One region of the Mesorhizobium vachelliae genome, then DNA from elsewhere that is predicted to be linked to it. Evidence: riboswitches for the same ligand, from Rfam matches in the RefSeq annotation. Region 1 holds a riboswitch; the other holds the start of a gene.

Region 1 (15,221 bases):
TGCTGTCGACCAGCAGATGCTGTCCGTGCTCGGAGAGCGCCAGCCGCACTTCATGCACCGGTCCGCGATAGACGCTGTCCAGCACCGTCGCCGGCAGGCCTTCGGCCGCGATGCGCAAGGCTTCCGGGCGCAGCAGGACCTTGACCGCGCCGGCCGGCTTGTCGTGGCTGCGCGCCGCGAGCCGATGGCCGGCGATATCGATGATCGAGGCCTTGTCCGAATGGCGCACGGTGTTGCCCGAGACCAGGCTGCCGCGGCCGACGAAACCGGCAACCGCGGCGTCGGCGGGGGAACGATAGATTTCCTGCGGAGGGGCGGCCTGCAGCAGCCTGCCTTTGCTCATCACGGCGACACGATCCGCCAGCGCCAGCGCCTCGGCCTGGTCATGCGTGACATAGACGATCGTCGCGCCGGTGCGGCGGTGGATATCGCGGAAGGCATCGACCATGGCCGAGCGCAGATGCATGTCGAGATTGGCGAGCGGCTCGTCGAACAGGATGATGCCGGCCTCCGCGACCAGGCAGCGCGCGAGCGCCACGCGCTGCCTCTGGCCGCCCGACAGCTCGTCGATGCGGCGCTTGGCGAAGCCGCCGAGGCCGACGATGTCGAGCACGGATGCGACGCGGGCTGGGATGCCGGCGGATGGCACATGCCTGGCCTTCAACGGATAGGCGACGTTTTCGGCGACATCCATGTGCGGCCATAGCGCGTAGGACTGGAAAACGACGCCGACATTGCGCGCCTCAGGCGGCAGCTGCCGCTTCGGGTCGGCGACAAGCGCACCGCCAAGGAACACGCGGCCTTCGCTCGGCGCCTCGAAGCCGGCGATCAGCCGCAGCATCGTCGTCTTGCCGCAGCCGGAAGGGCCGAGCAGCGCCGTGAACGATCCCTGCGGAAAGGCCAGCGAAACGCCGTCCAGCGCGGTGGTGTCGCCATAGCGCTTGATAAGGGACTCGACCCGGATTTCGCTCATCTTTCGCCCACGGCAGCTGTGATGGCCGGCAATACGGTGGAAATCCGGCATTGGCAATGCAGGCGGCATCGATGCGGACCGGCGCCGATCTGCCGCGCCCGCGAACCGATTCTTCACCGCACTGAGGTCACATTTGCGAGTCAGAAGCCCGCAAAAGCAACTTTTCGGAACGAGCGGCGTTGCTCCGGCTGCGCCAGTTCGGGAGACAGGGAATGGACAGACTGCAATTCGAGGTGCCGGTGCGTATTGCGCCCGCGCCCGGCCTGCCGGTCGAGGAAATCTACGGCGTCGAGCAGGCGCTCGATTTTCTGCAGGATTGGCCGAAGCGCCGCCAGGGCAAGGTCTATGAAGCCGCGTTCAACGCCTGCTTCGGCGCGACTGTCGATGTCGCCAGCACCGAGGAAGCCTGCCGCGCCTTCGCGGCCTTCTGTCGTGTCAGCGGATTGCTGGCGAAGGACGCGATGTTTCCCGGCAAGCTCGGCAGCAGGGCAGGGACGTATCGCGAGGCGCGGGCTTAGAGCGCGTCGCAATCTTCCAGATTCGCTCCATCCGCTTTAGGTTTTGATTTTACGCATGTCTCTATCCCGAAACCGGTTCCCGCTTCGGGAGGCATGCTTTAGGGCCGGAAAACCGGACAATAACTCTCTCACGTTTCGAGTTGAAATGCGTTCGCCAATGCCGCCGGGCCGGCCTTGTCGGCACTCTGAAACAATCCTATGTTGTTTTACGGGGATGGAGTCCCCCAAAACCGCCCGATGAGGGCTGATGACTCCTGCAGCGTGGAAATGCGCGGCGGGAGTCGGACGAGTGAAAGACCGGCCCGCCATCGCGCGGGCTTTTTTGTTGCCGTTTCAGCGCCTGAGGCTGCTTGGGGAGAGGAGCGCGCGATGGAAAATGTGTGGCTGGTTTCGGCGGTCTGGTTGGGGCTGGCGCTGCTGGCTTCCGTCATCTCCATCCGGGTTGCGATGTCGGTCGCCCTCGTCGAGATCATCGTCGGGGCCGTCGCCGGCAATACGATCGGCCTTCACCTGACCGAATGGGTGAACTTTCTGGCAGGGTTCGGTGCGATCCTGCTGACCTTCCTGGCCGGCACCGAAATCGACGGCACTGTCGTGCGCAAGCACTTCCGATCGAGCATGTCGATCGGCGTCGTCGGATTTCTGGCGCCCTATATCGGCGTCCTGCTCTATGCCCACTACGCAATCGGCTGGCCCTGGCCGCAGGCCCAGATCGCCGGGATATCGCTTTCGACGACCTCCGTCGCGGTCGTCTATGCGGTCATGGTCGAGACTGGCTTCAACAAGACCGAGATGGGCAAGATCATCCTTGCCGCCTGCTTCATCAACGACCTCGGCACGGTGCTCGCTCTCGGCGTCGTCTTCGCCCATTTCGACTACTGGCTGGCGCTGTTCGGCGCCGTGACGGCAGTGGCTCTGTGGATGCTGCCCCGCTTCGCCCCGTGGTTCTTCGACCGGGTTGGCCATCGCGTCAGCGAACCGGAAACGAAGTTCATCTCGCTTGTCCTGCTCGGCCTTGGCGGGCTTGCCACTGTCGCGGGCAGCGAGGCGGTGCTTCCCGCTTACCTTGTCGGCATGGCGCTGGCACCCACCTTCCTCGCCGATCCGGAGCTGCCGCACCGGATGCGCATCATCGCCTTCACGATTCTCACGCCCTTCTATTTCCTGAAGGCCGGTTCGCTTGTCGATTTTCATGCCGTGATCTCGGCGGCCGGCCTGATCGCCACCTTTCTCGCGATCAAGATGGCCACCAAATTCGTCGGCATCCTGCCGCTCACCAAGGCTTTTCGTTTTGGCGCGCGCGAAGGCATGTACACCACGCTGCTGATGTCGACCGGGCTGACCTTCGGCACGATTTCGGCGCTCTTCGGTCTCACCAACCACATCATCGACCGAGAGCAGTACACGATCCTGGTGACGGCCGTGATCGGCAGCGCGCTGGTGCCGACGATCATCGCGCAGCGCTGGTTCCAACCGGATTTCAAGCCGATCGAAGGTGCTGCCCGCCCGGCACGGCCGGCGGAGGAGGAGGCCTGACATGTACGGCAGGATCCTCATCGCCAATGACGGTTCGGATGGAGCCGCCAAGGCGCTTGCTGTCGCTCTCAAGCTGGCTCACCGCCTCAAGGCCCCGCTTGCCATGATCTCGGTTGAGGAAATGCCGCATATCCCTGCGACGATCGACGAAGTCGTCGAGGACAGGCTCGATGAAGATCACCGCTACCAGCAAGTGATCGCGCAGGCGCAGTTTCACGCCAAGGCCGCCCAGGTGAAGCTCGAGGCCCATGTCGTCGCCGGCCATGCCGTGCCCTGCATCGTCGAATTCATCGAGCGCGGCGGCTTCGATCTTCTGGTGATCGGCTATATGGGCCATTCCGCCATCTACAACAGGCTGATCGGCAGCACGACGGATCGTCTGGTCGAACTCGCGCCTTGTCATGTGCTGGTCGTCAAATGAGAGAGATCATGTCCATTGGATCGATCATCGTGCGCGACAGGGACGCGGCCGGCAGCGGCGCAGGCCCGACGGGCGCCATGCAGGCCGAAGCGAAAAAACCCGAACCGCGTCCCGATCCGGCGCTCACGGAAAGCATCCTCGGCGGCGTGCCGGAAGAAGCCGGTGCCGAGCCGGCCTGTTTCACCGATCTCAATCTCGATCAGATCGTCGCGGCCGTGATCAATGGGCGTCAGGAATACAATCTGGTCCCGTTCTTCCGCGCCCCGCTCCTTCAGGCCGATGCCGTTCGCTACCGGCACGAGGTGTTCCGAGATCTTGAAGACGGCGCCGTGAGCGGGGCCGTCAGGCGGTTTGCGCAGCGCATGCGCGAGCTGCGCGAAACCCTCGCAAAGGCAGCCAAGCTCCACTACCGCTACCAGAAGGAGCGAGTGGTTCTCGATGCCGTGACGAGCTATTGCGAGGCCGCGACCGATCTTAGCGGCGATTTTTCCCAGGCGCGGTTGCAGTCGCGAGGGCTGATCGCATTCCGGGACTTCCTCGCCCGGCACACCTGTTCCAGCCAGTTCCTTGCCCTTCGCCGGGAGGCGATGCGGATCAAGGATGAGCTTTCGAACGTTCGCTACTGTCTTCACATCAAGGGCGGCCACATCAGGGTGCGCAAGCCGGAGAACGAAATCGATTACAGCGCGGAGGTGGAAAAGACCTTCGACAGGTTCAATCGCGGCGCCGTGAAGGACTATCTCGCCAACTTCTCCGATTTCTTCGAGATGAACCATATCGAGGCGGCCGTGCTTGGCATGGTGGCGCAACTCTATCCGCCGTTATTCGAGGCGCTGGACACCTTCTGCGCCGCGAACGCGACGTTCGTCGACCCGAAGATCAGCGCCTTCGACCGGCAGGCGCAGTTCTATCTCGCCTATCTGGACTACATTGCGCCGCTGCGTCGTGACGGGCTCGATTTCTGCTATCCCGAAGTCCTGAGCGGCGGCAAAGACATCTGCAGCACCGGCAGCTTCGATCTCGCTCTTGCGCAGAAGCTTCACGCCGAGAAAGCGGTCGTCGTCGGCAACGACTTTCATCTGAACGGCGCCGAGCGCATTTTCGTGGTGACAGGCCCGAACCAGGGCGGCAAGACCACCTTTGCCCGAGCCTTCGGCCAGCTGCACTACCTTGCGAGCCTCGGATGCCCGGTGCCCGGCAAAAGCGCCCGTCTCTTGCTGTTCGACCAGCTCTTCACCCATTTCGAAAAGGAAGAGGACGTTCGGTCCCTGCATGGCAAGCTGGAGGACGATCTGCTGCGTATCCACCAGATACTCCACGCGGCGACGGCAGACAGCATCGTCGTCATGAACGAGATTTTCACGTCCACGACCCTGCATGACGCGCTGTTTCTCGGCAGGGAGATAATGGAGCGGCTTTCCGGGCTCGATCTTCTGGCCGTCTGCGTCACCTTCGTCGACGAATTGAGCAGGCTGAATGAAAAAACGGTAAGCTTGGTCAGCACGGTCGATCCGAAGAATACAGTGCGGCGAACCTTCAAGATCGTCCGGCGACCCGCCGATGGGCTGTCCCACGCGATGGCAATCGCCAGCCGGCATCGCCTCGCTTATGGCGACCTAAGGAAAAGACTGGCGCCATGAAGTGCTTCCTCCTCTTCAGGGACAAGGACTTCAGCCGCGACGACGAACCGCCCTGGCAAACGCAGGCGCTTGCGCAGGATCTCGAGCTGGGCGCCCTGTTCGCGGCGATGGCGGACAAGGACAAGGTCCTGGAAGAGGTGGCTCGAAGGGTCGTCGTCGCCCCGCTGGAAGGCGAGGAGGCGATCCTATTCCGGCAGGAAATCCTGCGGGATTGCCTGAACAATGCGGAGCTGACCCGCGAGCTCTACGCTCTCGCCGTGGAGACGATCGAAAGCGAGAAGAAGAACCATTGGGGCCTCCTGATGGGCTATCCCGACACCGTTCTGCGCCGGTCCGTCGAGGTACTGACCATGTTCGTCTCGCGCCTGCGCAAGCTGAGGTCGATCGCCGAAAAGCAGGCGTCCTGCTTCAAATCTGCCGGTTTTCAGGGCTTTTTCGCCATGATCCGCGCCGAGCTGGACGCCGAGTACTTCGCTGAAATCCAGTACCATCTCAAGCAGTTGAAGCTGAATGACGGCGTGCTGATGAGCGCCGAATTGCAGGCCGGAAACAAGGGCGGCAATTATGTGCTTCGCAAGCCTCTCGATATCGACCGAAGCTGGTGGAAGCGCCTGTTCGTCAAGGGGCCGCCCGTTTTCACCTATCAGCTCCATCCGCGCGATGAGCAAGGCGCACGGGCGCTGTCGGAATTGCAGGATCGCGGCGTGAACCTGGTTGCCAACGCGCTTGCCCAATCAAACGATCATATTCTGAGCTTCTTCACCCAGATGCCGACGGAGCTGGCGTTCTACATCGGATGCCTCAACCTGCATGAGCGCCTGGCCGGGATCGGCGTGCCCATCTGCTTTCCGATCGTTTCCGGCGCCGGCGGCGATCGGCATTCCGTCGAACAGCTCTGTGATCCGTGCCTGGCCCTGAACAGCAGTCAGCCAGTGGTCGGCAACGACCTTCATGCCGACGGCAAGAATCTCATCATCATCACCGGCGCCAACCAAGGCGGAAAATCGACCTTCCTGCGCGCCATCGGCCTGGCTCAATTGATGATGCAAGCCGGCATGTTCGTGGCGGCAACGGCCTTCCGCGCCAACATCGCTCGCGGCGTCTTCACCCATTTCAAGCGCGAGGAAGACACCACCATGAAAAGCGGCAAGCTTGATGAAGAGCTCGGCCGAATGGACGAGATCGTCGACCATGTCGCTTCCGGCTCCTTGATGCTCTTTAACGAGTCCTTTGCAGCCACAAATGAGCGCGAGGGCTCCGAGATCGCGAGGCAGATCGTCGAGGCCCTGACCGAGACCGGGGTCAAGGCCTACTTCGTGACGCACCTTTTCGAATTTGCCCATGGTCTCCACGAACGCAACCTGCGAAATACGATGTTTCTGCGCGCCGAAAGGCGAGAGGACGGCGCAAGGACCTTCAAGCTGACAGAGTCAGCTCCATTGCAAACGAGCTTCGGCCAAGACCTGTACGATGAAATATTTTGGAGAGCGCATACATAGAAAGCAACGGTGCGTGCCAGCGCAAGCCTAGGCGAGGGCGGCAGTCCGTCTCAACCGCTTGGGAGGAGATCATGCAGATACCGAGCCAGGCTATGCTTCTACGCATCTTCATCGGTGAGGATGACCGAGGTCCCGGCCATCCACTTTACGAGTCAATCGTGCTGCAGGCCCGCGAGATGCATCTCGCGGGCGCGACGGTACTGCGTGGCGGGATGGGTTTTGGCCACTCCAGCCGCCTTCACACCGCCAAAATTCTTCGGCTTTCGCTGGATTTGCCTCTCGTCGTCGAGATCGTCGATAGCGAGGAAAAGATCAACGCGTTTCTGCCGGTCTTGGAAGGCATCATGCCGAGCGGTCTGGTGACGCTGGAGAAAGTTCAGGTTCTGCAATACGGGCCAAGCGGCGGGTAGGAGCATCTTTCTGCCAAGCACCACTTGGGTAAATGCCGGGCCAAGCCCTGCTTAAGAAGGGCCCATCGCATGGCTCTGCTTGCGATAGGGTCAGCCCTGTTCCGTTCGAATCCGCAGGAGGGCGATCGTGCCGGTGCCCATCAGCACAGCAGCGGCACCGAACCCGACGATCGGCGAAACCGCGCTCCACAACACGCCGACCGACGTGCTGGAGACGAATTTCGCCGCGCCGTTGACGGTGCCGAGCGCGCCGTAGCTGGTTGCGAGCGTGTCCTGGCTCACCATTTCGGCGGTCACAGTCGGTTCCAGTGCCTCCTGAACCGCGACATAGAGGCCGGCGACGAGGAAAATTCCCGTGAGTAGCGCCAAGCTTTCGGCTCCTGCAAAGGCAAGCGCGGTCAGAGCGGCGGTAAGAACGCCCAACGCGTAGCCGATGACCAGCATATTGCGATGGCCGAACCGATCGGCAAGCGCGCCAATCGGATAAGATGTCACCACCTGAACGACGTTCCGCCAGACGTAGAGCAGGCCCGCCAGCTGGGCGGCCTTGATGACGCCCAGGGAAGGTGTGAGCAACTGCGTCGCCGCCAGGATCAGCAGGCTGTGTGAGAAATCGCCGATACCGAAGATGCCGACCGCCGCAAGATAGCGTTTAAAGCGTGCCGGCAGGTCACGCAGTGTCGAGAAGAACTTCAGTTCCGGATTGGGTGACTTCTCGGGATCCCTGACCAGGACCAGAAAGGCGAGTACCGCGAGCACCCCGGGAATGAGGGTGAGCCAGAATACCATGCGAAAAGGTCCGGCGGCATTTTCCCAACGCAGGCTCTGTGCCCAGCCAAGCAGGAAGACGCCGAGAAGCGGCCCGGCCACCGCGCCAATGGTGTCCATGGCGCGATGGAAGCCGAACGCCCGGCCACGGGTTTCGGGCGTGATCGCCTGCACCATGATCGCATCGCGCAGGGGACCTCTCAGGCCCTTTCCGAACCAGGACACGATACGGCCAAGCAGGATGACCGGCCATCCGGCCGCAAGCGCAATGAACGCCTGCCCGAGCGGCGTCATGCCGTAACCAACCAGCACCAGGAATTTCCGATGGCCGAATTTGTCGGCGACGTAGCCGCTGACCATCTTGGTGAAGCTTGCGATGGCATCCGCAATACCCTCGATGACGCCGAGGGCTGCTGCTGGAATGCCGAGAACAGCAAGGAACCCCGGAAGGATCACTGTCGTGGTCTCGTAGCAGAAGTCGCCGAGCGCGCTTGTCACGCCGGCTCCGGCGATCGTCTGGTTGAGCCAGCCTCCGGGCCCGGGGCTGGGAACGGGTGCCTTGATGTTCGGGGTCATATCCATTGGACTCCCTGTCCGCCGGCTCTCGCCATGGCGTCGAAGGTGCTTTGGGCACTGACGTCGGGCAAGCTTTAGCAAGTCTTGATCGCAAGATTCAGCCGCCGAACGACACGCCGCGATAGCGCATACCCACCTGCACGCCGCGCACGATCACGCGCGACAGGATTTCCATGTCCAGCGGCATTTGCGGACGCCACACGTCGAGCAGGAGCGCGACGCGGGGCTGATCCGAATTGTTCATGACCTCGTGCTCGAACGTGTCGTCCCAGAGCATGCACTCGCCGTCGGCGATGCGCCTTTCCTCGTGATTGATCATCATGATCGTTGCCGGACGGCCGTCCGGTTGTTTAGGGATAACCAGGCCGAGATGGAACCGCATGATGCCGCGAAAGGGCCCGCGGTGCGGCGGAATATGCTTGCGCGGGGCGAGGAACGAGACAGCCGCCGATTTGACTTCGGGGCACTCCTTAAGCAGCCGGCTCAGGACCGGCATGCGCGCGAGGTTTTCCGGGACCGTCATGTCATAGGCTTTGAGCACGAACATGCGCCAGTCGAGACCATCATTGGCCGAGATATCGGCCTGCTCCGGCATGATGTCGTGGAAGCGCGGCGCCTTGTTCAGCTTTGCCGCCAGGGCCTCATCGCGAATATCTTGCCAGGCGGCGGCGAACTTCGCGGCATTGGGAAAATGCGTGCCGGCATCAAGAATGGCTGGTGCATCTATGCGCTTTTCATAGATACGGCGGACCAGATTGGTTCCAAGATCGTAGGCGCCTGACATCTCATTACCTCAACGAGGCTGTTATATAGTGGGATATTGTTTGCGGCCATGGCTCACGGAGATTTGTACGGGTCGTCAACAGGCGAATAGACATCGTGCGCCCAGGTCCACTGGTCTCGTCTCATTGGGTCTTCGATGCCAGGCGCGGCCCGGTGTCGACATCGATGATTTCGGGCCTGGCCGTGTCGATCGCGCCGTCCCAGCCGCCGCCGAGCGCCTTGTTCAGGACGATATAATCGGTGGCGATCGAGACTCGGCTTTGCAGGACGGAATCGTCGGCGGAATAGGCTGAACGCTCGGCATCGAGCACGTCGAGAAGGTTGGCCTCGCCAGCCTTGTAAAGCGTTCTTTCAAGCCGCGCGGCATCGCCGTAGGATTTCGCGGAGGAGGCGAGCTTGCCGTTTCTGATGCGCTCCTGCGACATTGAAACGGTGGCGTTTTCCACGTCTTCCAGCGCCGTCAGCACCGCGGCCTTGTAGGCGACGAAATACTGGTCGCGCTGAGCCTTGGCGACGTCGACGGCCGCCCGCAACTGGCCGCCGTTGAACAATGGCACGCTGAGCGTGGGGCCAAAGGACCAGCCGATGGTGGAGTTCTTGCCGAGATCGCCGAGCTTGAGAGATGTGGTGCTGATGTCGCCGGTCAGGCTGACACTCGGATAGCGCGCGGCCTCGGCCTGGCCGATCTTGGCGGTCGACTGCGCATATTGCCGCTCGGCCACGCGCACGTCCGGGCGGGTGAGCAGAATGTCGGCCGGGATACCGGTCGGGATCGGCAGGCGCGGCGCCGGGATCGGTGTTGCGCGCTTCAAGCGCTCGTTGAGGGCGGCCGGCGGCCGCCCGGTCAGCACGGAAAGGCGATGCACGGCCTCGGCATAGCTCGCTTCCAGGCTCGGAACGCCGGCTTCCGTGCTGCTCGCCTGTCCTTCCGCCTTGGCGACATCCGCCGCGGTCGCCGAGCCGGCCAGAGCCATGGTGCGGGTGAGCTGGGCTGTCTGCCGCTGCGATGCGGCGGAGCGTCGGGCAAGCGCTATGCGCGCCTGGTAGCCGCGCGCCTGGACGTAGTTTGAGGTCACATCGCCAACCAACGTGAGAAGGGTCGAACGCAGTTCCTCTTCGGAAGCGTCCAGCCCGTAGCTCGCCGCCTCGACTCCCCTGCGGTTGGCGCCGAAGAGGTCTAGTTCCCAGCTGGAATCGAAGCCCGCCTGATATTGGCTATAGGTCTCGCTGGCTGCGGTGCCGGCGGACGTCGCCGAAACCCTGTTGCGGGTGGCGGAGGCCGATCCGTCGGCGGACGGGAGCAATGTGCCCACCGATTGGCGGTAGCTCGCCCGCGCCTCGCGGATCTTGGCCCTGGCGCTTGCAACATCGAGATTGCCGGCGACTGCTTCGTCCACAAGCGCGTTGAGCTCGGGATCGCGCAGGCGCTGCCACCATTTCGACAATTGCGCAGGCTTGGCCGGCTTCGCCGCCTTCTGCCCGCTCCAGCTTGCCGGCATCGCCAGCAGAGGCTTCTGGTAATCCGGACCGACGACGCATCCCGAGAGCAGGGCAGCGGCAAACGCGGGCAAAAAGAGTCCCTTCGCGGTCGCGAGACCGCGTTCAAAATCAAACATTTGAGAGAAGCCTTTATTCCGGAGTGGCTGTCGCTTGTGTCCCGCCCGAATTCTGCTTGGCAGCCCTGCCTTTGAAGATGCGGCGCACCGTGACGAACAACAGCGGCACAAGGAATACGCCGATCACGGTCGCCGCGATCATGCCGCCCATGACGCCGATGCCGACCGAGTTCTGCGCGCCGGACCCCGCGCCGCTGGCGATCGCAAGCGGGGTGACGCCGAGAATGAAGGCCAGCGACGTCATCAGGATCGGCCGCAGGCGTTGTCGCGCCGCTTCCAGCGTCGCTTCGACCAGCCCCATGCCGGCAGACTGCCGCTCGATGGCGAACTCGACGATGAGAATGGCGTTCTTGGCCGCGAGCCCGATGGTGGTGAGCAGTCCGACCTTGAAATAGACGTCGTTGGTCTGGCCGAAGAGAGTGGCCGCCGCCAGCGCGCCGAATATGCCGATCGGCACCGACAGCATGACGGCGAACGGGATCGACCAGCTTTCATAGAGCGCGGCGAGGCAGAGGAAGACGACGAGCGCCGAGATCAGATACAGCGACATCGCCTGGTTGCCGGACAGCCGCTCCTGATGCGACAGCCCGGTCCATTCGTGCGAATATCCTGCGGGCAGTTGCGCGACCAGCCTGTCGATCTCGTCCATGGCCGCGCCCGAGCTCTGGCCGGCGGCCGCGGCGCCCTGGATCTCGACCGCCGCCGAGCCGTTATAGCGTTCGAGGCGGGGCGACCCATAGGCCCAGTGGCTGGACGTGAAGGCCGAGAACGGCACCATGGCGCCGCCGGAGTTGCGGACCTGCCATTTGTCGAGATCTTCCGGCTGCATGCGGAAGTCCGGGTCCGACTGAAGATAAACCGGCTTCACCCGCCCGCGATCGATGAAGTCGTTGACGTAGTTGCTGCCCCAGGCGGTCGAAAGCGTGTTGTTGATGTCGGCGAGGCCGATGCCCAGCGCGCTCGCCTTTTCCTGGTCGATGTCGACCGAGAATTGCGGCTGATCCTCCTGGCCGTTGGGCCGGGTGTTGGCGAGCAGCGTGCTCTTCGCGGCCAAGCTCAGAAGCTGGTTGCGTGTCTGGATCAGCGCCTGGTGGCCGGCGCCGTTGACGTCCTGCAGGTAGAAATCGAAGCCGTTGGTGTTGCCGAAACCCTGGATGGCGGGAGGCGCGAGCGCAAAGACCTGTGCGTCCCTGATCTTGGAGAAAGCGCCCATGGCGCGGCCGGCCACTGCTTTCGCGGCGAGCGCCGGTGTCTTGCGCTGGTCGAAATCCTTCAGCCGCACGAAGTCGATGCCGACATTCTGCCCGGCGCCGCCGAAGCCGAAGCCGGAAGCGGTGAACACGCCGTCGACCGCGTCCTTCTCTTCGTTGAGATAATGGTCGGTCACCTTGGCGAGCACGCGCTCAGTGCGATCCTGGGTCGCGCCGACGGGCAGCGAGGCGCTGGTGATCAGGATGCCCTGATCCTCCTCCGGCAGGAACGAGCTCGGCAGGCGGGCGAACATCCAGCCCATGGCGATGACGATGGCCAGGAACACGGCAAGGAAGCGCCACGGGCGGTTGATGATGCCATGCGAGCCGTCGCGGTAGGCGATCGTGCCGCGGTCGAAGAGGCGGTTGAACCAGCCGAACGGACCCCTTTGCGTCGCGTGATCCTTGGCGGGGCGCAGGATCGTCGCGCACAGCGCCGGCGTCAGCACAAGTGCCACCAGCACCGAGAGCACCATGGCCGAGACGATGGTGACCGAGAATTGCCGGTAGATGATGCCGGTGGAGCCGCCGAAGAAAGCCATCGGCACGAACACGGCCGACAGCACGGTGGCGATGCCGATCAGGGCGCCGGTGATCTCGTTCATCGATTTGCGCGTCGCCTCTTTCGGCGGCAGGCCTTCCTCCTGCATCACGCGCTCGACATTCTCGACCACGACGATGGCGTCGTCGACGAGCAGGCCGATGGCCAGAACCATGGCGAACATAGTGAGCGTGTTGATCGAATAGCCGAAGAAGGAGAGCACGCCGAATGTGCCGAGCAGCACCACCGGCACGGCGATCGTCGGGATGATGGTGGCGCGCAGGTTCTGCAGGAACAGCAGCATCACCAGGAACACCAGCACGATCGCTTCGGCGAGCGTCTTCACCACTTCCTGGATCGACAGGCGCACGAAGGGCGAGGTGTCGTACGGGTAGACGACCTCGACGCCTTGCGGGAAGGTCGAGCTCAGGCGGTTGATGGTCGTGCGCACCGCCTCGGCGGTGCTGATGGCGTTGGCGCCGGTCGCCAGGTTGACGGCGACGCCGGCGGCCGGCTTGCCGTTGTAGTGGGCTTGGGTGGTGTAGCTTTCGGCGCCGATCTCGACCTTGGCGACATCGTTCAGGCGCACCAGCGAGCCGTCGGTGTTGCTCTTGAGGATGATGTTGCGGAACTGTTCGGGGGTCTGCAGCCGGCTCTTGGCCGTCACCGTGGCGTTGAGCTGCTGGCCTTTGCGCGCCGGCAGGCCGCCGAGCTGGCCGGCCGAAACCTGCGTGTTCTGTGCCTGGATCGCGGTGGCGACATCGGTCGGCATCAGCGCGTATTGCGCTAATTTATCGGGGTCGAGCCAGATGCGCATGGCATAGCCGGAGCCGAAGAGCTGCGTCGAGCCGACGCCTTCGACGCGCTTCAGCGTGTCGTTGACGGTAGCGTCGACATAGTCGGCGAGGTCGGTCGAGTTCATCTTGCCGTCGGTGGAGACGAAGCCGATGACCATCAGGAATCCGGTCGAGGATTTGGAGACGGTGATGCCGTTGCTCTGGACGACCTGCGGCAGCTGCGACTGAACCAATTGCAGCTTATTTTGCGTCTGCACCTGCGCGGTGTCGGGATTGGCGGCGCTGGTGAAGGTCAGCGTGATCGAGGCCTGGCCGGTCGAGGTCGAGGTCGCCGTCATGTAATCGAGATTGTCGATGCCGGTCATGCCCTGCTCGATGACCTTGGTCACCGAGTTCTCCACTGTCTGGGCGTCGGCGCCGGGGTAGGTGGCGCTGATGTTGACCGTGGTCGGCGCGATCTGCGGATATTGCGAGATCGGCAGCGATTGCAGCGCGAGCAGGCCGCCCAGCATGATCACGATGGCGATCACCCAGGCGAAGATCGGCCGGTTGATGAAGAAGCCGGACATCGCTCAGTTCCCGGTTGCGCCAGAGGCGGGTTGCTTCGCCGCGCCGGCGGCGCTGCCGCCCGCGGGCGCGGCCGAGGCGGAGCTCTGCTCGCGATCCTTGATCTCGCCGGTCGTTTCGTCGATCGTCACCTCGACCGCTGTCGCGTCGCCGCCGGCGCGCACCAGCTGCAAGCCCTCGACGATGACGCGGTCGCCGTCGCCGACGCCGGAATCCACCAGCCAATTGTTGCCGATGCTGTTGCGCACGCTGAGCGTACGCTGCTCGACCTTGCCCTGGGCGTTGACGACCATGGCCGTCGCCTGGCCCTTGGGGTCGCGGGTGACGCCGCGCTGCGGCACCAGGAAGCTGTTTTGGGCGACGCCTTCCTCGACGATGGCGCGCACGTACATGCCGGGCAGGAGCAGCCGGTCGGGATTGGGGAACTGGGCTCTGAGCGCGAAGGTGCCGGTCGACTGGTCGACATTGGCGCCGGCGAATTCCAGCTTGCCGTTCTGCGGGTAGATGGTGCCGTTGTCGAGCTTCAGCTTGACGCTGACATTGGCACCGCTGAACTTCAGCCGGCCTTCGTTGATCGCCTGGCGCAGATTGAGCAGGTTGGTGCTCGACTGCGTGACATCGACATTGATCGGGTCGAGCGAGCGAATGGTGGTCAGCACCGTTTCCTGGTTGGCTGTGACCAGCGCGCCCGGCGTCAGTGTCGATTTGTCGATCCGGCCGGCGATCGGCGCGCTGATCGAGGTGCGATTGAGGCTGATGCGCGCGGTTTCGACGCCGGCCTTGGCAGACGCCACATCGGCTTGAGCCTGCGCCAATGTCGCTGCAACATCGTCATAGTCCTGCTTCGAGACCACATGCTGGGTCAGCAATCCGGAGTAGCGGTCGAACTTGGCTTGCGCGGTGGAGACCGCCGCTTCGGCCCTCTGCTGGGCGGCAACTGCGCTGTCATAGGCGGCCTTGTAGCTTGCCGGATCGATGAGGTAGAGCGGCTGTCCCGGCACCACCTCGGCGCCTTCCTGGAACAGGCGCTGCTGGATGATGCCGTCGACCTGCGGGCGCACCTCGGCGATGAGCGAGGCCGCCGTGCGGCCCGGCAGCTCGGCGGTGATCGCAACCGATTGCGGATGCAGCGTGACGACGCCGACCTCGGGCCTGCCGACGCCTCCCATGCCGGGTGGCACCTGGCTCTTTTCCTGCGAGCAAGCCGCCAGCAGAAGCGTGGCGCCAAGCATCGCCGAAATTGTCAGCCGGTGTGTCCGTCGGAGAGGCTTGCTGAAAGGAATACGCATGTCTGATCATCTTTCGCTGGATTTGCGGCGGAGGATG
Region 2 (15,221 bases), on a different contig from region 1:
CGTCCAGCGCCTGCGCGACGAGGTGCACCGCTTCGCCATCGGCTCGCACCGGGCTCGGCGCAAGAAGGAGATGGTGAAAAGCCCGCTCGACGAGATCGCCGGCATTGGCCCCGGCCGCAAGCGCGCCCTGCTGCTCGCCTTCGGCACCGCCAAGGCGGTCAGCCGCGCCGCGGTCGAGGACCTGGTCAAGGTCGACGGCATTTCGGAGCATGTCGCAAAGCTGGTCTACAATCACTTCCACGAGAGCTGAGGGCCGGTTTCGGGCACGGAAGTTTGACGGATCGGACGATGGGCCGCAGAGGCCCTGGTCGGTACAAGTGCTATTTTTGACTGGTCAATCGAATCTCGCCTGTTGACCCCCTACATTCGCTTCTGATTTGAGTACGTCTGGCGGAGGAGATTTCCCGAGACGACATGGCACAGCGCGCGTTCAACCTGCCGAACATCCTCACTTATGCCCGCATCGTCGCGGTGCCGCTGGTCGTGCTGTGCTTTTTTCTTGAAGGACATCTGAAGTCGTCCGACTTCGCCCGCTGGTCGGCGCTGGTCATTTTCCTGCTCGCCTCCATCACCGATTACTTCGACGGCTATTTCGCGCGCGCCTGGCAGCAGACCTCCAACATCGGCAAGATGCTCGACCCGATCGCCGATAAATTGCTGGTCGCCACCTGCCTGCTCCTGCTTGCCGCCGACACCGACCGCCATGGCGGCATCGCCGGCTGGTCGCTCTGGGCGGCGATCATCATCCTGTGCCGCGAGATCCTTGTCTCGGGCCTGCGCGAATATCTGGCTGCCTTGAAAGTCTCGGTGCCGGTGACGCAGCTCGCCAAGTGGAAGACCACCATCCAGATGGTCGCGATCGCCTTCCTGCTGGTCGGCCCGGCCGGCGACAAGATCTTCCCCCTGACCACCCAGATCGGCTTGGTGCTGCTGTGGATCGCGGCGCTTGTCACTCTTTACACCGGCTACGACTATTTCCGCGCCGGCCTCAAGCACATCATGGACGAGTGAAGACAATGTCCACGAAGCTCATCTATTTCGCCTGGGTGCGCGAGCGGATCGGCAAGCCGGAAGAGGACGTCGAATTGCCTTCCGGCATCGAGACGGTCGCCGATCTGCTGCGCTGGCTGAAGTCGCGCGGCGAGGAATATGAGAACGCGCTGCAGTATCCCGACGTCATCCGCGTCGCCATCAACCAGGAACATGTCGGCCACCGCGAAAAGATAGCGGGCGCGCGCGAGATCGCGCTGTTTCCGCCGATGACCGGAGGCTGAGATGGCCGGCGCGGTCGTGCCCGCCATCCGCATCCAGCGCGAGGATTTCGACGTCGCCGCCGAGATCGCCGGCCTGACCAAGGGCCGCGCCGACATCGGCGCCGTGGTCACTTTTTCAGGCCTTTGCCGTGATGAGCAGGGCGCGCTGTCGGCGCTCGAGCTCGAGCACTATCCCGGCATGGCGCAGGCCGAGATCGGCCGCATCGCCGCGCAAGCCCTCGAGCGCTGGCCGCTGCAGGGCCTCACCGTCATCCATCGCCATGGAAAGATAGCGCCGGGCGAGAACATCGTGCTGGTGGTCGCGGCCTCGTCGCACCGGCAGGCGGCGTTCGAAGCGGCGAATTTCCTGATGGATTATCTGAAGTCGCGCGCGCCCTTCTGGAAGAAGGAGCATCTTGCCGACGGCTCTCAGGGCGGCTGGGTCGAGGCCAAGGAAGCCGACGATCACGCTGCGGACCGCTGGAAGAAGCAGGGCGAATAATGCATGTCGCCCAGAAGTGCGCAGCGGTTCTGGGGCAACGACATGCATCAGAAAAACTCCCGTTCGGCCATCGAACGACCGCAATTCTTCCCAAAGCTTGCTAATCGGTTTGATTTGCTTGGCGGAGCAATCTCATGCTGGACCGAATTGCGGAATTCTTCATCTTCGGGCTGGTGCCGCTGGTCGTCGGCGTGCTTGCCGTGCCGGAGCTGACCAGTGCCGGCGAAAGGACGATCGCGGGCGAGGTGATCTATCGCGAGCGCATCGTCCTGCCGCCCGATGCCGTGCTGATGGTCGAACTTGCTGATGTCTCGCTGGCCGACGCGCCGGCGACCGTGATCGCCAAGCGCAGGATTACGCTCACCGGCCAGGTGCCGATCAGGTTCGACATCGGTTTCGATCCCAAGGCGATCCGGAAGGGCCGGACCTATGCGCTGCAGGCGCGCATCACCGTTGATGATCGGTTGCTTTTCGCCAACGATGTCCACCACCATGTCGATCCCTTGGACGGCAAGTCGCAGACCGTCGTGCTGAAGATGGCGGCGAGTTGAGCTTCACCAAGCGAATTCGGGCATCTGCGGAAGATCAAGCCTGCGGCGGCGGCGCTGCCGGCGTCAGGCCGTGGCGAAGCATGATCTCCTTCATCTTCGCCCGGTCGGGCGGGCCGGCCAAGGCAGCGTTCAACAGCGCGAAGGTCTCGCGGAAATACTCCGGTCCGATCGCCGCCGGCGACACCACACAGAGCACCTTGGCGGCTTTTTCGCCGTTGTTGTCGAAACGATGGACCGCTCCGCGCGGGATGCATAGCGCTTGTCCTGGGCCGACATCGTGCGGGTGGCCGTCGACTGTCCAGGTGAGGGTTCCCTCTACACCGTAGATAGTTTCCTCGTAGCGGTCGTGGCTGTGAGCCGGGGCTAGCAGGCGCTTCGAGCCCGGCACCGTCACTTCGAATGCCGCGATGCTTCCGTTGGACTGGTCGCCCGTGAGCAGGAAGCGCACGATCACTCCGTCATGGCTGAACGTCTCATCCGCCGGATTGATCCGGACCTGGCTGGCTTTGTCTAGCATTGCACCCTCCCGTATGGTAAATTGAATTTACCAACTGAGTAAACTCAATTTACCGGAGTGTCAATGCCGTCGCTTGATGAAAATCCGCTGAAGAAGCCTCCCTTGATCGGCGCGTTGCTGCGCGTGCCGGCCATGGCCATTCACCGCAGGCTGATCCGCGAGCTTAAGGCGTCCGGGTTCGATGATCTGACGCCGCCGCATATGGCGGTGATCCAGTATCCCGGACCGGACGGTATGCGACCGAGCGCGCTTGCCGAGCGCGCGGCAATGAGCAAACAAGCCATGAATCAGTTGCTGAAGACGCTGGAAGGAATGGGCTACATCACCCGCGGTGGGGCATCTGGAGACGCCGGCGGAACCGTCGTCAGCTTCACGGACCGGGGCAGGGCCGCCTATCAGAAGATGGCCGACATCCTGCTCGACATCGAACGGGAATGGGCAGAGGAGCTTGGACCAAAGCGCTTCCGTGAACTGAAGGCGCTGCTCGGCGACCTCTGGGACACGCCGCTGGTTCGCTGACCCGATTGACCCTGCAGAAGCGAACGCTTAGCTTGCCGTAAAAATGGGGATGGGGTTCCCCCGAGACCGCCCTTATGGGCTGATGACTCCTGCCAGGCGTGCTCTTGCGCGGCAGGATTTGTTTTCCCGCTCGTATCATGCCTGATTTCGTGAGGTGATTCCGTCTGGGATCGCGTTTTGGAAAGGCATTGAAACGATGACCCTTGCGGCTTGCGCCCTTGTCCTGATCGGCGGTTTCCTCGGCGGCATTTCCCGCTTTTTCCTGTCCGGGGTGGTCGGCCGCCGCATTGGCGAGACCTTTCCCTGGGGCACGCTGGCGGTCAACGTCTCCGGCGCCCTTGCCATCGGCGCTTTCGCCGGCGCGGCGCGGTCGGTCGGCGGCGTCTTTGCCAGCGATCTCGTGCGCGACCTGATCGTCGTCGGCCTGTTTGGCGGCTACACCACGGTGTCGTCCTTCTGCCTGCAGACGCTGAACCTCGGGCTCGACGGTGAAGGGCGGCTCGCCGCCTTCAATGTCGTCGCTTCTTCGGTGCTGTGCGTGCTGTTCGTCGCCCTCGGCTTCTGGGCGGTAGTGTGGGTGGTTGATTCAACCACCTGGGCGATGGGTTCAACCACCGGGGCTGCGGGCTAAGCGATGACCGACAGGCAGATGGCTATGCGGCTTTATCTGGCGGTCGGGTGCGGCGCGGCTATCGGCTCATTGGCCCGCTTCCTGTCGGGTTATGTGATTGTCTCGCTGCTCGGCCTGAACGCGCTTTGGTCGACCGCTTTCGTCAACGTCGTCGGCTCCTGGGTCATCATGGCCTTCGCCACGTTGACCGGGCCGGACGGCCGCCTGATGGTCGGCCCGGCCGGCCGCAATTTCGTCATGGCCGGCTTCTGCGGCGGGCTCACCACGTTTTCGGCGATGAGCCTCGACACCTTCATCCTGCTGTTCGAGGGCGACTGGCCGCTGGCCGCGACCTATCTCATCAGTGTGGTCGGCCTGTCGCTCGCCGCCGCCTGGCTAGGCTACCTCATGGCGTCCAGGCTCAACCGCTTGCCGGTCGACAGCTAGAGCAATTCCAGGAAAAGTGTGAGCGGTTTTCCGTCCGGAATTGCGTCAAAACAAAGGGATAGAGCGGTTCGCCGTTTCTGTGAAACGGTGAAACGCTCTAACAAGGGAGAAGAACATGGAACTTCCCGCGCAATGCGCGCTGCTCAGGATCTTCTTCGGCGAGGACGACAGGGCCGCTGACGGCAAGCCGCTGCACGAGGCGATCGTCATCAAGGCGCGCGAGGCCGGCATGGCCGGCGCCACGGTGCTGAGAGGTCCGCTCGGCTTTGGCCGTTCCAGCGTGCTCCACACCGCCAAGATCCTGCGCCTGTCGCAAGATCTGCCGATCGTCGTCGAGATCGTCGATGCGCCCGAGAAGATCGATGCGCTGATCCCGGAGATCAAGGCGCTAACCAAGGCAAAGAGCTGCCTGATCACCAGGGAGAAGGTGGAGGTCATCCGCTACGGCGACGGGGACTGAACCCGCCATCTCCCATCATCCGCCACGAAGCCGGCGGCCGATCGTCCTTTCGTCGAAGATACCGGCGGAAAAGAGTTTCATGGCCTCTACCGCCAAGTCCGACGCCTCGGGACTGCCTATGACGATGCCGCGCTCCTCGCAGACCTCGTCATAGATACGCTTCAACAGGACGAGGTCGTCCGGATAGGCAACGCCACTTTCAGAAACATGAGGCTTGATCATGCTTCCCTCCCTCGGTTCGGGCGGAAGCGCGGTGGTCGCTTACAGCCGGCGACGCCCAGTGCCATTTTGTCGCCGATTTCGCTGAACCTAGGGCAGGCAGCGGATATGGCCACCCGTTTCAAAATAAAAACGGCCCGCTCGAGCGGGCCGTTCCGTGAAACTCGACTTTGCGCCTCAGCCGACGATCTCGGTATCCGAGAACCAGTATTTGATCTCCTGCGTGGCAGTCTCCGGCGCGTCCGAGCCATGCACCGAATTCTCGCCGATCGAGAGCGCATGCACCTTGCGGATGGTGCCCTCGGCGGCATTGGCCGGGTTGGTGGCGCCCATCACTTCACGGTTCCTGGCGATGGCGTTCTCGCCCTCCAGCACCTGCACGATAGTCGGGCCCGACGACATGGACTCGACGAGCTCGCCGAAGAACGGACGCTCCTTATGGACGGCGTAGAAGCCTTCGGCCTCGCGGCGGCTCATCCACACGCGGCGCGATGCGACGACGCGCAGGCCGGCGTCTTCCAGCATCTTGGTGATGGCGCCCGTCAGGTTGCGCCTGGTAGCGTCGGGCTTGATCATGGAGAAGGTGCGTTCGATCGCCATTGGGTCGTCCTTGTTCTGGGAATGGAAATTGGAGTGGCGGGCTCTATACAAGCCGCTTCGCGCCTTGCCAAGGGGCGGCGGCTTCTGGTCAGGGCGGCCTCTTTGCGGGATAATTAGACGGCTGCGAACGCGCTTCGCATGAAGACCATGGGGCGTGCCGCAGCGGAGCCCGAGGCGATGAACCGGCCCAATCTCATGCGCGGCGACATGGCTGGCCTTCTGTTCGTGGCCGTACTTTTCGCCGCTGTCGTCCTTGCCCTGCTTTTCTTCCCGCAACGCGCGGAGCAGAATTTCGGCTTCGGCCCGGAATGGCAATGCGCGCGCATGCGAGAGGGCGATCCGATCTGCGTGAGATTGGCCGAAAGCAACGTGCCGAACGGCGACAAGCGCGACAAGGGCGCGTCAAAGTAGGCGCCCAAAGCGCGTCGCGATCTTTCAGACTCGCTCCATGCGCTTTAGGTTTTTTGATTCTACGCATGTCTTTATCCCGAAACCGGTTCCCACTTTCGGGAGACATGCTTTAAAGTTCGATCTCGATGGTCAGTGCCGGCGTATCGCCAGCATGGAGACCTTCGCGCTGGCGCACCGAGGCCTTGACCGGTAACAGCAGGCTGCCGGACGCCTTGTCGGGGAAGAGCGATGTCTGCCACCTGGTCTTGCGGATCACTGCCGTGACGCCGAGCGAGCCCCAGGGGCGCGCCAATCCCGTCATCGCCGCCTTGATCCGCGCCGCGACGTCCGTCGACAGCGTCACGAAATGCCAGCCGCCCTTGCCGGGGTAGACCCAAATCTCGGCCTTAATCTCATAGCGCAGCATGGCAGTCCCGCGCTCGCGGCATTCACGCCGCGGCCGCGACCATCCGGCCGATCCCGCCATGCAGGTCGAGGCAGCGCTCGAACCAGCTGGCCACGCTGTCGCTGTCGTCGAGCAATCGGTAGGGCGAGGCGATGCGCGCCCATTGCAGCGCGCCGAAGACGACGTAGTCGGCAAACAGCGGCGAGGCGCCGCCGATGAAGGGCTGGTAGGTGAGCATCGAGCGCAGCGGCTCCAGCGAGGCGCGGAATGTCGAGAGCCCGGCATCGCGATTGGCCACCACCTCTTCCAGCCGCTTGCCGTAGCGCCGTTCGCGATCCTCGCGGAAGTAGCGGCCATTCGTCTCGTCCTGCATTCCGTGCAGATCGGTAAGCGCCACCGTCGCGACATAGGGGTGAATGGTGAGCTGCGACCAGCGCTCGATGAACCGCGCCGTCGCCTTGCCGCCTTCGCCGCCAAACAGCGTCGGCCGCTCCGGATAGGCCTCGTCGAGATAGAGCGCGATGGCGAAGGAATCGACCACCACCCGTTCGCCGTCGCGGATCACCGGCACCGTCTTCGACACGCCGCCCTCCACCTTGGGCACTTCGAGAAAGCGCGTCGGCACCTTGGTGGCGGCGAGCCCCTTATGGGCCAGCGCCATCTTCGTCTTCCAGCAATGCGGGCTGAACGGGCGTTGTGCGTCGTGGCCGACGAGGTCATAGAACAGAATGGTCATTGCCGTTCCTGCAGGTTACGAAGAGCCGGGATTCGTTGTGAGCCGGATGGAAGAATGAAACAGCATTTCATGATGTTTGCGGCCTACAATCAATGGGCCAATACGCGCATCTATGATGCCGCCGCCGATCTCGGCGAAGAGGAGCTCGGCCGTGACGTCGGCGCCTTCTTCGGCTCGATGCTTGGCACGCTCAACCATCTGCTCGTCACCGACCGCGTCTGGATGAAGCGCTTTACGGGCGAGGGTGACGCGCCCTCAAGTCTTGCGACGATCCTCTATCGCGCCTTCCCGGGCTTGCGCGTGGCACGCGAGGCCGAGGACAGGAGGATCGTCGACTGGGTGGGCGCCATGACCGACAAGGCGTTCACCGGACGTTTTTCCTATATGACGACCGACATGCGGACCGTCTCGCAACGGCTGGCGCCGGCGCTCAGCCATCTTTTCAACCACCAGACCCATCATCGCGGCCAGGCGCATATGTGCCTCACCGTGCTCGGCCGGCCCTCGGTGCCGCTCGATCTGGCGCTGTTCCAGCGTTCCGAAGAAGGCCGAGCCTACGCCTGAGCGCAGCAGCGTCCAGGCTTTCCCGCTCGCCGATTGTTGATCAAACTCAAACATCAAGGAAAACGCGTATATCGTTTTGAAACAAAGAATTTTTCCTTGAAAAAATGGAACCCTGACCGAGCCCGTTCGTATTCCCTTCATTCCCTCTCGCACAGGCATGCGCCCGGACCAGGCACTCCGGCGATGCGGTGCGGAAAAATGAAGGAGAATGCCATGAATGGTATCGTAGAAAAAATCTTCGGCACGTTGGTCGGCGGCATCGCCATTCTCGCCGTGCCGGCAAATGCCGCTGATCTCGACATCGGCTTTGGCATCGACAACACCGGCGTCGCTGCGGGTAGCTCGGGCGGCGCGGGTATCGGCGCGGGCTCTTCGATGGGCGGTTCAACCGGTCTCGGCACGGGCTTTGGCAGCAGCATCGGTGGCGTCGGCGTGGGCGGCGCCGGAACGAGTTCCTCGATCGGCGGCACCGCGGGCACGACTACCGGCACCGGCACGTCGTTCGGTGCGACGGGCGGCGTGGGCGGCGCCGGCACTGTGGGTAGCGGCACTGGCGGCTTTAACGCCGGCACGACTGGCTCGATCGGTGGCGCCGCGGGCACGACCACCGGCACCTCGTTCGGTGCGACGGGCGGCATTGGCGGAACCGGCACCGTGAACGGCACTGGCGGCTTGAACGCCGGCACCAACGGCTCGATCGGCGGCACCAACGGCTCGATCGGCGGCACGACCGGCACGACCGCCACCGGCACCCCGTCCGGTGCGACGGGCGGCGTCGGCGGTACTGGCACCGTGAACGGCACCGGCGGCTTGAGCGCCGGCACCAGCGGCACGATCAGTGGCGCGACCGGCACGACCACCACCGGCACCCCGTCCGGTACGACGGGCGGCGTTGGCGGCACCGGCACCGTGAACGGCACCGGCGGCTTGAGCGCCGGCGCCAGCGGCACGATCGGTGGCGCCTCCGGCACGACCACCACCGGCACCTCGTTCGGCGCGACGGGCAGCGTTGGCGGCACCGCAGGCGGCAGCTCGACCGCCCACTAAAGCGATTTCAGGAAGAGGCGGGCCCGCCTACTGTGGTGCGGGCCTGCCGGTTGCTTCGCACCGTCGCCGCACCCACCGGGATTGCATTGAAGCTAATGTATTAGGACTTCGTTTGCGCTCCCGCTGCAAAATGGGCCCAATTGCAGTGGGAGCAATGCCATGCGCATCGATTTGTCCCCGACGAGTTGGGGCAGGGTCGTGGTGGTCACCGCCGCCGGCACCGCCTTTTTCATTGCCGCCGCCTTCTTCGTCGATTCCTTCAATTTCCCCTCGCTGTCGCCGCAGGCGCTGCTGTGGGCGAAACTTACGGACCTGTTCCTGCCGCTCGCCCTCGGCGGCACCTTCCTGTTCTTCCTGATGTGGAAGATGCGCCAGCTCGCGATCGCCCAGAAGGAGCTCAGCATCGTCGCGGCGACCGACAGCCTGACGGCCGTTTTCAATCGCGGTGCTTTCTCGATGCTGGTGGAGGCCTATCTCGAGCAGGCACGCAGCCATGACGTCGCCGATTCCGGCGCGCTGCTGATCGTCGACGCCGACCATTTCAAATCGATCAACGACCGTCTCGGCCATGACTGCGGCGACCAGGCGCTGAGGCTGATCGCCAGCACGATCCGGGGGCAACTGCGTGGCGCCGACATTGTCGGCCGTATCGGCGGCGAGGAATTCGCGGTTTTCCTGCCGGGAGCCGACGCGACGCGCTCCTTCCTGGTCGCGGAATCGATCCGGCTGCGCATCCGCGAGGCCGAGTTCGCGCCCGGCGGTCAGCCGTGGCCGCTCTCGGTCTCGATCGGCGGCATCGCCTTCAGCGGTCCAACCACCTATCACGACATGTTCCAGGTCGCCGACAGGCATCTCTACAAGGCGAAGTCGAATGGACGCGACCAGGTGAGCTTCGAAAGCCCGCGCGGTGTGCCGTCGGGCGACGTCGCCAACACGATCCACTGAACGGCTCTTCGCGGCAGGGGCTCGGCTGAACCGCTCTCAGCGGCGGCTGCGGTTGAGCAGCGGCCTGTGCTGGCGGATCAACTGGCGCTCGATATCGAGATAGGGCCTGATCAGGCCCGCCGCGGTCGGGGTCGGTTCCGGCTGATGCACCACCGCCGTCAGCATGCCGTGTTCGGTGAGCAGGCTCAGCCATTTCAGCGCTTCCCATTTGGGCGTCACGCCGCCGCGCCCCGTGAGGCTGCGGTTGATATAGCCGGGATAGGAAAGCAGGCGTTTGGCCGCCGAGGCGCCGCAAGTGCCGATCCTGACCGGTTTGCCGTCGGCGGTGATCCAGGCATAGACGGCTTCGCCGAGCTCGCACGCCTTGGGGTCGGTTATCGTCACCTGGATCGACGATCTGCGGCTAAGCCGCATTTCTGCCGCCGGCTTGAAACGCTCGCGATCGAGAAACATCCGCCCTCCTAATGCATGTCGCCCGGAAGTGTGCAGCGGTTCCGGGACAACGACATGCATCAAAACAAAGACTTGAAGCGCGTCCGCTACTGACATGGTGCACGCCACCGGTCCGTGCGGTGTTTCACGCAGCGGTCGAAAAGTTTCACGGGATTTCGCGGCGCCGCGTTGGGCGCCAGCAACGGTCCGTTCATCCTTTGACGGGTAGTGTCGAAGGCTGGCCTCAGCCGATCCGCGAGCGACCGTGTTCGATCTCATCGACTACAAGGCGGTGCTGGTCATCGCCCTCATCTTCATTCCGCTGGAGCAGCTCCTGCCGCTGCATGCCGGGCAATCGGCAACGCGCCGGCATTGGCTGAACGACGTCTTCTATCTGCTCTTCAACGGCATCGTCATCAAGTTCGGCATGCTGCTGTTGGTCGGCGCTGCGATGCTGGTGGTCCGGCGTGTCGTTCCCGAGGCGCTTCCCGCCGCCGTCCAGTCACAGCCTTCATGGCTGCAGGCAATCGAGGCACTGCTCGTCGCCGACATAGGCTTCTACCTTGCCCATCGCGCCTTTCACGCGGTGCCGTTCCTGTGGCGCTTTCACGCCATCCATCACTCGATCGAGGAGATGGATTGGCTGGCCGCCCACCGCGTGCACCCGGTGGACCAGATCCTGACCAAGTCGGCTTCGTTCCTGCCGCTCTTCGCGCTGGGTTTTTCAGGCGAGGCGGTTCTCATCTACGTGCTGATCTATCATTGGCAGTCGGTGTTCATCCACTCCAACACCCGCATCAAGTTCGGACCGCTGAGATGGCTGATAGCCTCGCCGCAGTTTCATCACTGGCATCATGCCAATGATCGCCAAGCTTATGACAAGAACTTCGCCGCCCAGTTGCCCGTCCTCGACCTGATCGGCGGCACCTTGTTCATGCCGCAACATATGCCGGAAAAATACGGTCTCGACGAGCCGGTGCCGCAGCTCTATCACCGGCAGCTCGTCTATCCCTTCGTGACCACGGCCGAGCCGGCCGCGCCGATCGCCGAAGCTTCGCCGGCGGCCGCCAAGCCGGAATGACGGCGCGGAAATACCCACCACCCGGTGAATTGACCTCCAGGGGTCGGTTCACAGGTGGCAGGCTTCCTGAATAGGGAGTGTTTTCGCTGTCAGGCGACGAAGCCGCCATCGCCGCGCCCCAGGGGCTTGACGGGGACGATCGGCTGCTCCGAAGGCCAGAGCACGCCGGCCGTCACCGCGAAGGTGATCAGCGCATCGCGCGCGGCCTCGGCCGAGATTTCTCCACTCCGCGCGGCCTCGCAGGCTTTCACCGCGGCGCCGTAGCTGAGGCGGCGGCGCGACGGCGGAAACTCGGTCAGGAAGTCATGCATGTCAAATAGCGAGGCGATCATGCGCTTGTGGCCGGCGCCGACGCTGAGGGCGACCGGGGTGAAGAACGTCCTGTCGTGCATTCGGACCTCGTCTATTGGCTATGGAAGCGGCGGGCTGCCGCCTCCGGTCTGGGGAGGACGCCACACAACGCGGCGAGCGGCGACAGGTTCCGCGCGTGCCGATCTTTCCGTCTTGGATTTGATCCGTCGGGCAGGCGGCTATTTCCACATCCCGCGCATGCGGGCGCCGAGATCGACCTTGACGCCCGGCCGCTGGCGCGGGTCGTCCTTGAGCGCGGCGCTTGCCCAGGATGATTGCTCGAAGGCCGAAAGCATCGAGGCCGGGATGAAGCGGGTGCGCGAGGCATAGACATGGCGGTCGCCGCGCGCCGGCTGGTTGTGCGGGTAGAACCGCTGCGGCACCACCAGATGCAGGCTGTCCTTGGCCCTGGTCATCGCAACATAGAGCAGGCGCCGCTCCTCCTCGACGTCCTCCTTGGTGCCGACGCCGAGATCGGCCGGAATGCAGCCATCTACCGTGTTGAGAACGAAGACGTTCTTCCACTCCTGGCCCTTGGCCGAATGGATCGTCGACAGGATGAGGTAATCCTCGTCGCGGTGCGGCGGCCCGGCCTGGTCGCTGGTGGCATCGGGCGGGTCGAGGGTGAGCTCGGTCAGGAAGCGCTCGCGCGACGGATAGGTCGATGCGATCTGCTCAAGCTGTATGAGATCGGCCCGGCGCGTGATCGCGTCCTCGTGGATGCGCTCCATATGCGGCTCGTACCAGAGCCTGATCCGCTCCAGGTCGGCCGGCCATTTGGCGCCGGCGCGCAGCCCGCTATAGATGTCGAGGAACACCGGCCAGTCCTGCGCGGCGCGCTGCGGTGGCCGGAAGCGGGCAAGGCCCAGCGTCTCGTCCAGCGACGTCGCCATTGCGTCCACGATCTGCGAGGCGGCGGACGGTCCGATGCCCGGCATCAATTGCAGCACGCGGAAGCCGGCGACGCGGTCGCGCGGGTTCTCGGCAAAGCGCAGCATCGCCAGCATGTCCTTCACATGCGCGGCATCGAGGAATTTCAGGCCGCCGAACTTGACGAAGGGGATGTTGCGGCGCGTGAGCTCCACCTCCAGCGGTCCGCTATGGCTCGATGTGCGGAACAGCACCGCCTGCGCCTTCAGCGCCGTGCCCGCCTCGCGTTCTGCGAGGATCGCCTGGCACACATAATTGGCCTGCTCGGCCTCGTCGCGCACGCTGACCAGTTGCGGCTTGTGCGAGGACCGGCGCTCGGTCCACAGGTTCTTGGTGAAGCGCTCGCTGGCCTCGCCGATCACCTTGTTGGCGGCGGCCAGGATCGTCTCCGTCGAGCGGTAGTTGCGCTCCAGCATGACGATTTCCGCGCCTTGCGCGAACTGTTTTGGAAAATCGAGGATGTTGCGTACTTCCGCCGCGCGAAAGGAATAGATCGACTGCGCGTCATCGCCCACCACCGTGAGCCCCGCGCCGTCGGGCTTCAGCGCCAAAAGGATCGAGGCCTGCAGCCGGTTGGTGTCCTGATATTCGTCGACCAGCACATGGTCGAAGCGGCTGCCGAGATGCGCGGCGATCTCCGGCTCGGCCGCCATCTGCGCCCAATAGAGCAGGAGGTCGTCGTAATCGAGCACGTTCTGCGCCTGCTTGGCCTCGACGTAAGCCGCGAACAGTTCCTTGAGCTGATCCGCCCATGCCGCGCACCAGGGGAAGGCCGAGCCCAGCACTTCGCCCAGCGGCGCCTGCGCGTTCACGGCCCGTGAATAGATCTGCAGGCAGGTGCCTTTGGTGGGAAAGCGGCTCTCGGTTTTGGAAAAGCCCAGCTCGTGCCGGGCAAGATTCATCAGGTCGGCCGAATCCTCGCGGTCATGGATCGTGAAGGCCGCATCGAGGCCGATTTGCTCGGCATAATCGCGCAGCAGCCTTGCGCCGATCCCGTGAAACGTGCCGGCCCAGGCCAGTGCGTCGGCGATGATGGCCGCGTCGCGGCCCAGCACCTCGCCGGCAATGCGCTCGACGCGCTTGGCCATCTCGGCGGCGGCGCGGCGAGAGAAGGTCATCAAAAGGATGCGGCGCGGATCGGCGCCCTTGACGATGAGATGGGCGACGCGGTGCGCCAGCGTGTTGGTCTTGCCGGAGCCGGCGCCCGCGATCACCAGCAGCGGCGTCGCCACCTTGCCGTCGCCATGCACCACCGCCAGCCGTTGCTCGTCATTCAGCCGGGCAAGATAAGCGGGCGTCTCGAAGGACGAATCACGGGCGGCGATGTTCATCGCCCATCAAGCATCGTTTCCGCTTTGTTCGCAATACAACTCATCTTCCCCACCAAGGGGAGATCGGCTGAACTATCGCTTCGGCTCGACCCCCATCGCCGCTGACTGGCGCCGCAACTTGCGCCTCTCGTCGCCCGGCATGTCCAGCGGCGCGACGTTTCCTCATCGATGATCCTCACGGCAACGCGATAGGCGGTGTAGGCAAAAAGGCCGGCAAGCAGAAGGCGGATCATGATCAATTCCTCCTTGCGTTCGATTGGCTCGGGATTTCAACCGGACGCGGGCCGGTTGGTTCCCGCCGGTCCACGCAACCAAACCGCTACCGCCTCGTTTGCCCTTGGTGAAAGGGGCGAACGAGAGGAGGTCGTCATGAAGAAGCTTCCTGTGCTGCTGGCTCTCGCGGCAGGGCTCGTGCTCGCCGCCTGCGACAACAGCGTGCAGCCCACCAAGGCGCCGGGTGATGAAGTCAGCCAGAACCCTCAGGTCGACAAGAACCCGGTGCCGAAATCGACCACCGGCGGTGACCAGCCGGGCACGCCGCCGAAGCAATAGGGCAGGGCAGGTCTAGTTATCGTCGGGCTGAAACGAAGAAGGCCGGCGCTGCTTGGGAGGAAGCTCGATAGCGCCGGCCGAGCGGGAAATCAGGCCCGCCGCACAATCCAACATAGCTGAGTCTCGACGTTGCGTCATGGCGTGATCGCGGTAGCCGGCTATGCAGCTCCGAAGAAATCACCGGAGAATCCTGAAATTCTGCCGGTTCGCCTTAGCGGCTCATGGAAATCGTGTTTTGATGCATGACGTGGCGATCGATGCCGACGGTCGGATATTGGAGGCCAGAGGCATCGAGCGAGAAATGCGCGAACGCTGGTAGCCGGCAATCCGGGCCCTCACGCCAGCGCCGAGCGGCCCTGTTGTCCGCCGGCGATCTCGATGTCCAGTTGGCGCTGCGTCAGCGCCGCTTCGGCCAAGATCCACTGCTTGAACAGCCCCACCTTGCGCGCCCCGAGCGCCTTGATAGGACTGACGAAATACCAGCCCGCCGTGTTGGGATGGTGGACCGCGAAGGGGGCCACCAGCCTTTCGGCGCGGATATCGCTTGCCATATAGGCGCGGTTGGCGACGGCAAAGCCCATCCCGGCATTGGCCGCTTCGTAGGACATCATGCAGCTATCGAAATAGACGCTTCTCGTCTCGCCAAGCACGAAGCTCGCGCCGGCAAAGCCCAGCCACGACTGCCAGTTCTGCGTGCAGGTGTCGGAGTGCAGCAGCGTGAAGTAGCGCAGGTCCTCCGGCACCACCTTCGACAGCGGCTTGTCGCCCAGCACGTCGT

The links. A riboswitch is a leader RNA that binds a small molecule or an ion and turns the genes downstream of it on or off. The one in region 1 is predicted to bind fluoride.
Region 2: it holds a riboswitch for fluoride, as region 1 does, so the genes downstream of both, crcB (fluoride efflux transporter CrcB) here and RFM41_RS29035 (cation:proton antiporter) in region 1, are expected to answer to the same signal.

The regions. Positions count from the first base shown of each region.
Region 1 is NZ_JAVIIR010000018.1:54,900-70,120, reverse strand. It holds gene RFM41_RS29045 (ABC transporter ATP-binding protein) at 1-973, opposite strand, end outside; gene RFM41_RS29040 (DUF982 domain-containing protein) at 1,186-1,491, shown strand; fluoride riboswitch at 1,693-1,755, shown strand; gene RFM41_RS29035 (cation:proton antiporter) at 1,861-3,027, shown strand; gene RFM41_RS29030 (universal stress protein) at 3,029-3,448, shown strand; gene RFM41_RS29025 (MutS-related protein) at 3,457-5,088, shown strand; gene RFM41_RS29020 (MutS-related protein) at 5,196-6,587, shown strand; gene RFM41_RS29015 (DUF190 domain-containing protein) at 6,659-6,997, shown strand; gene RFM41_RS29010 (MFS transporter) at 7,088-8,341, opposite strand; gene RFM41_RS29005 (aspartyl/asparaginyl beta-hydroxylase domain-containing protein) at 8,439-9,125, opposite strand; gene RFM41_RS29000 (efflux transporter outer membrane subunit) at 9,247-10,740, opposite strand; gene RFM41_RS28995 (efflux RND transporter permease subunit) at 10,754-13,897, opposite strand; gene RFM41_RS28990 (efflux RND transporter periplasmic adaptor subunit) at 13,901-15,127, opposite strand.
Region 2 is NZ_JAVIIR010000002.1:29,658-44,878, reverse strand. It holds gene uvrC (excinuclease ABC subunit UvrC) at 1-250, shown strand, start outside; gene pgsA (CDP-diacylglycerol--glycerol-3-phosphate 3-phosphatidyltransferase) at 415-1,011, shown strand; gene moaD (molybdopterin converting factor subunit 1) at 1,017-1,274, shown strand; gene RFM41_RS03795 (molybdenum cofactor biosynthesis protein MoaE) at 1,276-1,755, shown strand; gene RFM41_RS03790 (YbaY family lipoprotein) at 1,890-2,306, shown strand; gene RFM41_RS03785 (cupin domain-containing protein) at 2,341-2,823, opposite strand; gene RFM41_RS03780 (MarR family winged helix-turn-helix transcriptional regulator) at 2,887-3,342, shown strand; fluoride riboswitch at 3,379-3,441, shown strand; gene crcB (fluoride efflux transporter CrcB) at 3,539-3,973, shown strand; gene crcB (fluoride efflux transporter CrcB) at 3,977-4,399, shown strand; gene RFM41_RS03765 (DUF190 domain-containing protein) at 4,515-4,859, shown strand; gene RFM41_RS03760 (hypothetical protein) at 4,875-5,081, opposite strand; gene ndk (nucleoside-diphosphate kinase) at 5,256-5,678, opposite strand; gene RFM41_RS03750 (hypothetical protein) at 5,817-6,089, shown strand; gene RFM41_RS03745 (DUF1905 domain-containing protein) at 6,199-6,495, opposite strand; gene RFM41_RS03740 (glutathione S-transferase family protein) at 6,518-7,210, opposite strand; gene RFM41_RS03735 (DinB family protein) at 7,265-7,774, shown strand; gene RFM41_RS03730 (hypothetical protein) at 7,988-8,821, shown strand; gene RFM41_RS03725 (GGDEF domain-containing protein) at 8,981-9,766, shown strand; gene RFM41_RS03720 (hypothetical protein) at 9,803-10,219, opposite strand; gene RFM41_RS03715 (sterol desaturase family protein) at 10,464-11,279, shown strand; gene RFM41_RS03710 (DUF982 domain-containing protein) at 11,369-11,671, opposite strand; gene RFM41_RS03705 (ATP-dependent helicase) at 11,810-13,891, opposite strand; gene RFM41_RS03700 (hypothetical protein) at 14,261-14,443, shown strand; gene RFM41_RS03695 (LysR substrate-binding domain-containing protein) at 14,779-15,221, opposite strand, start outside.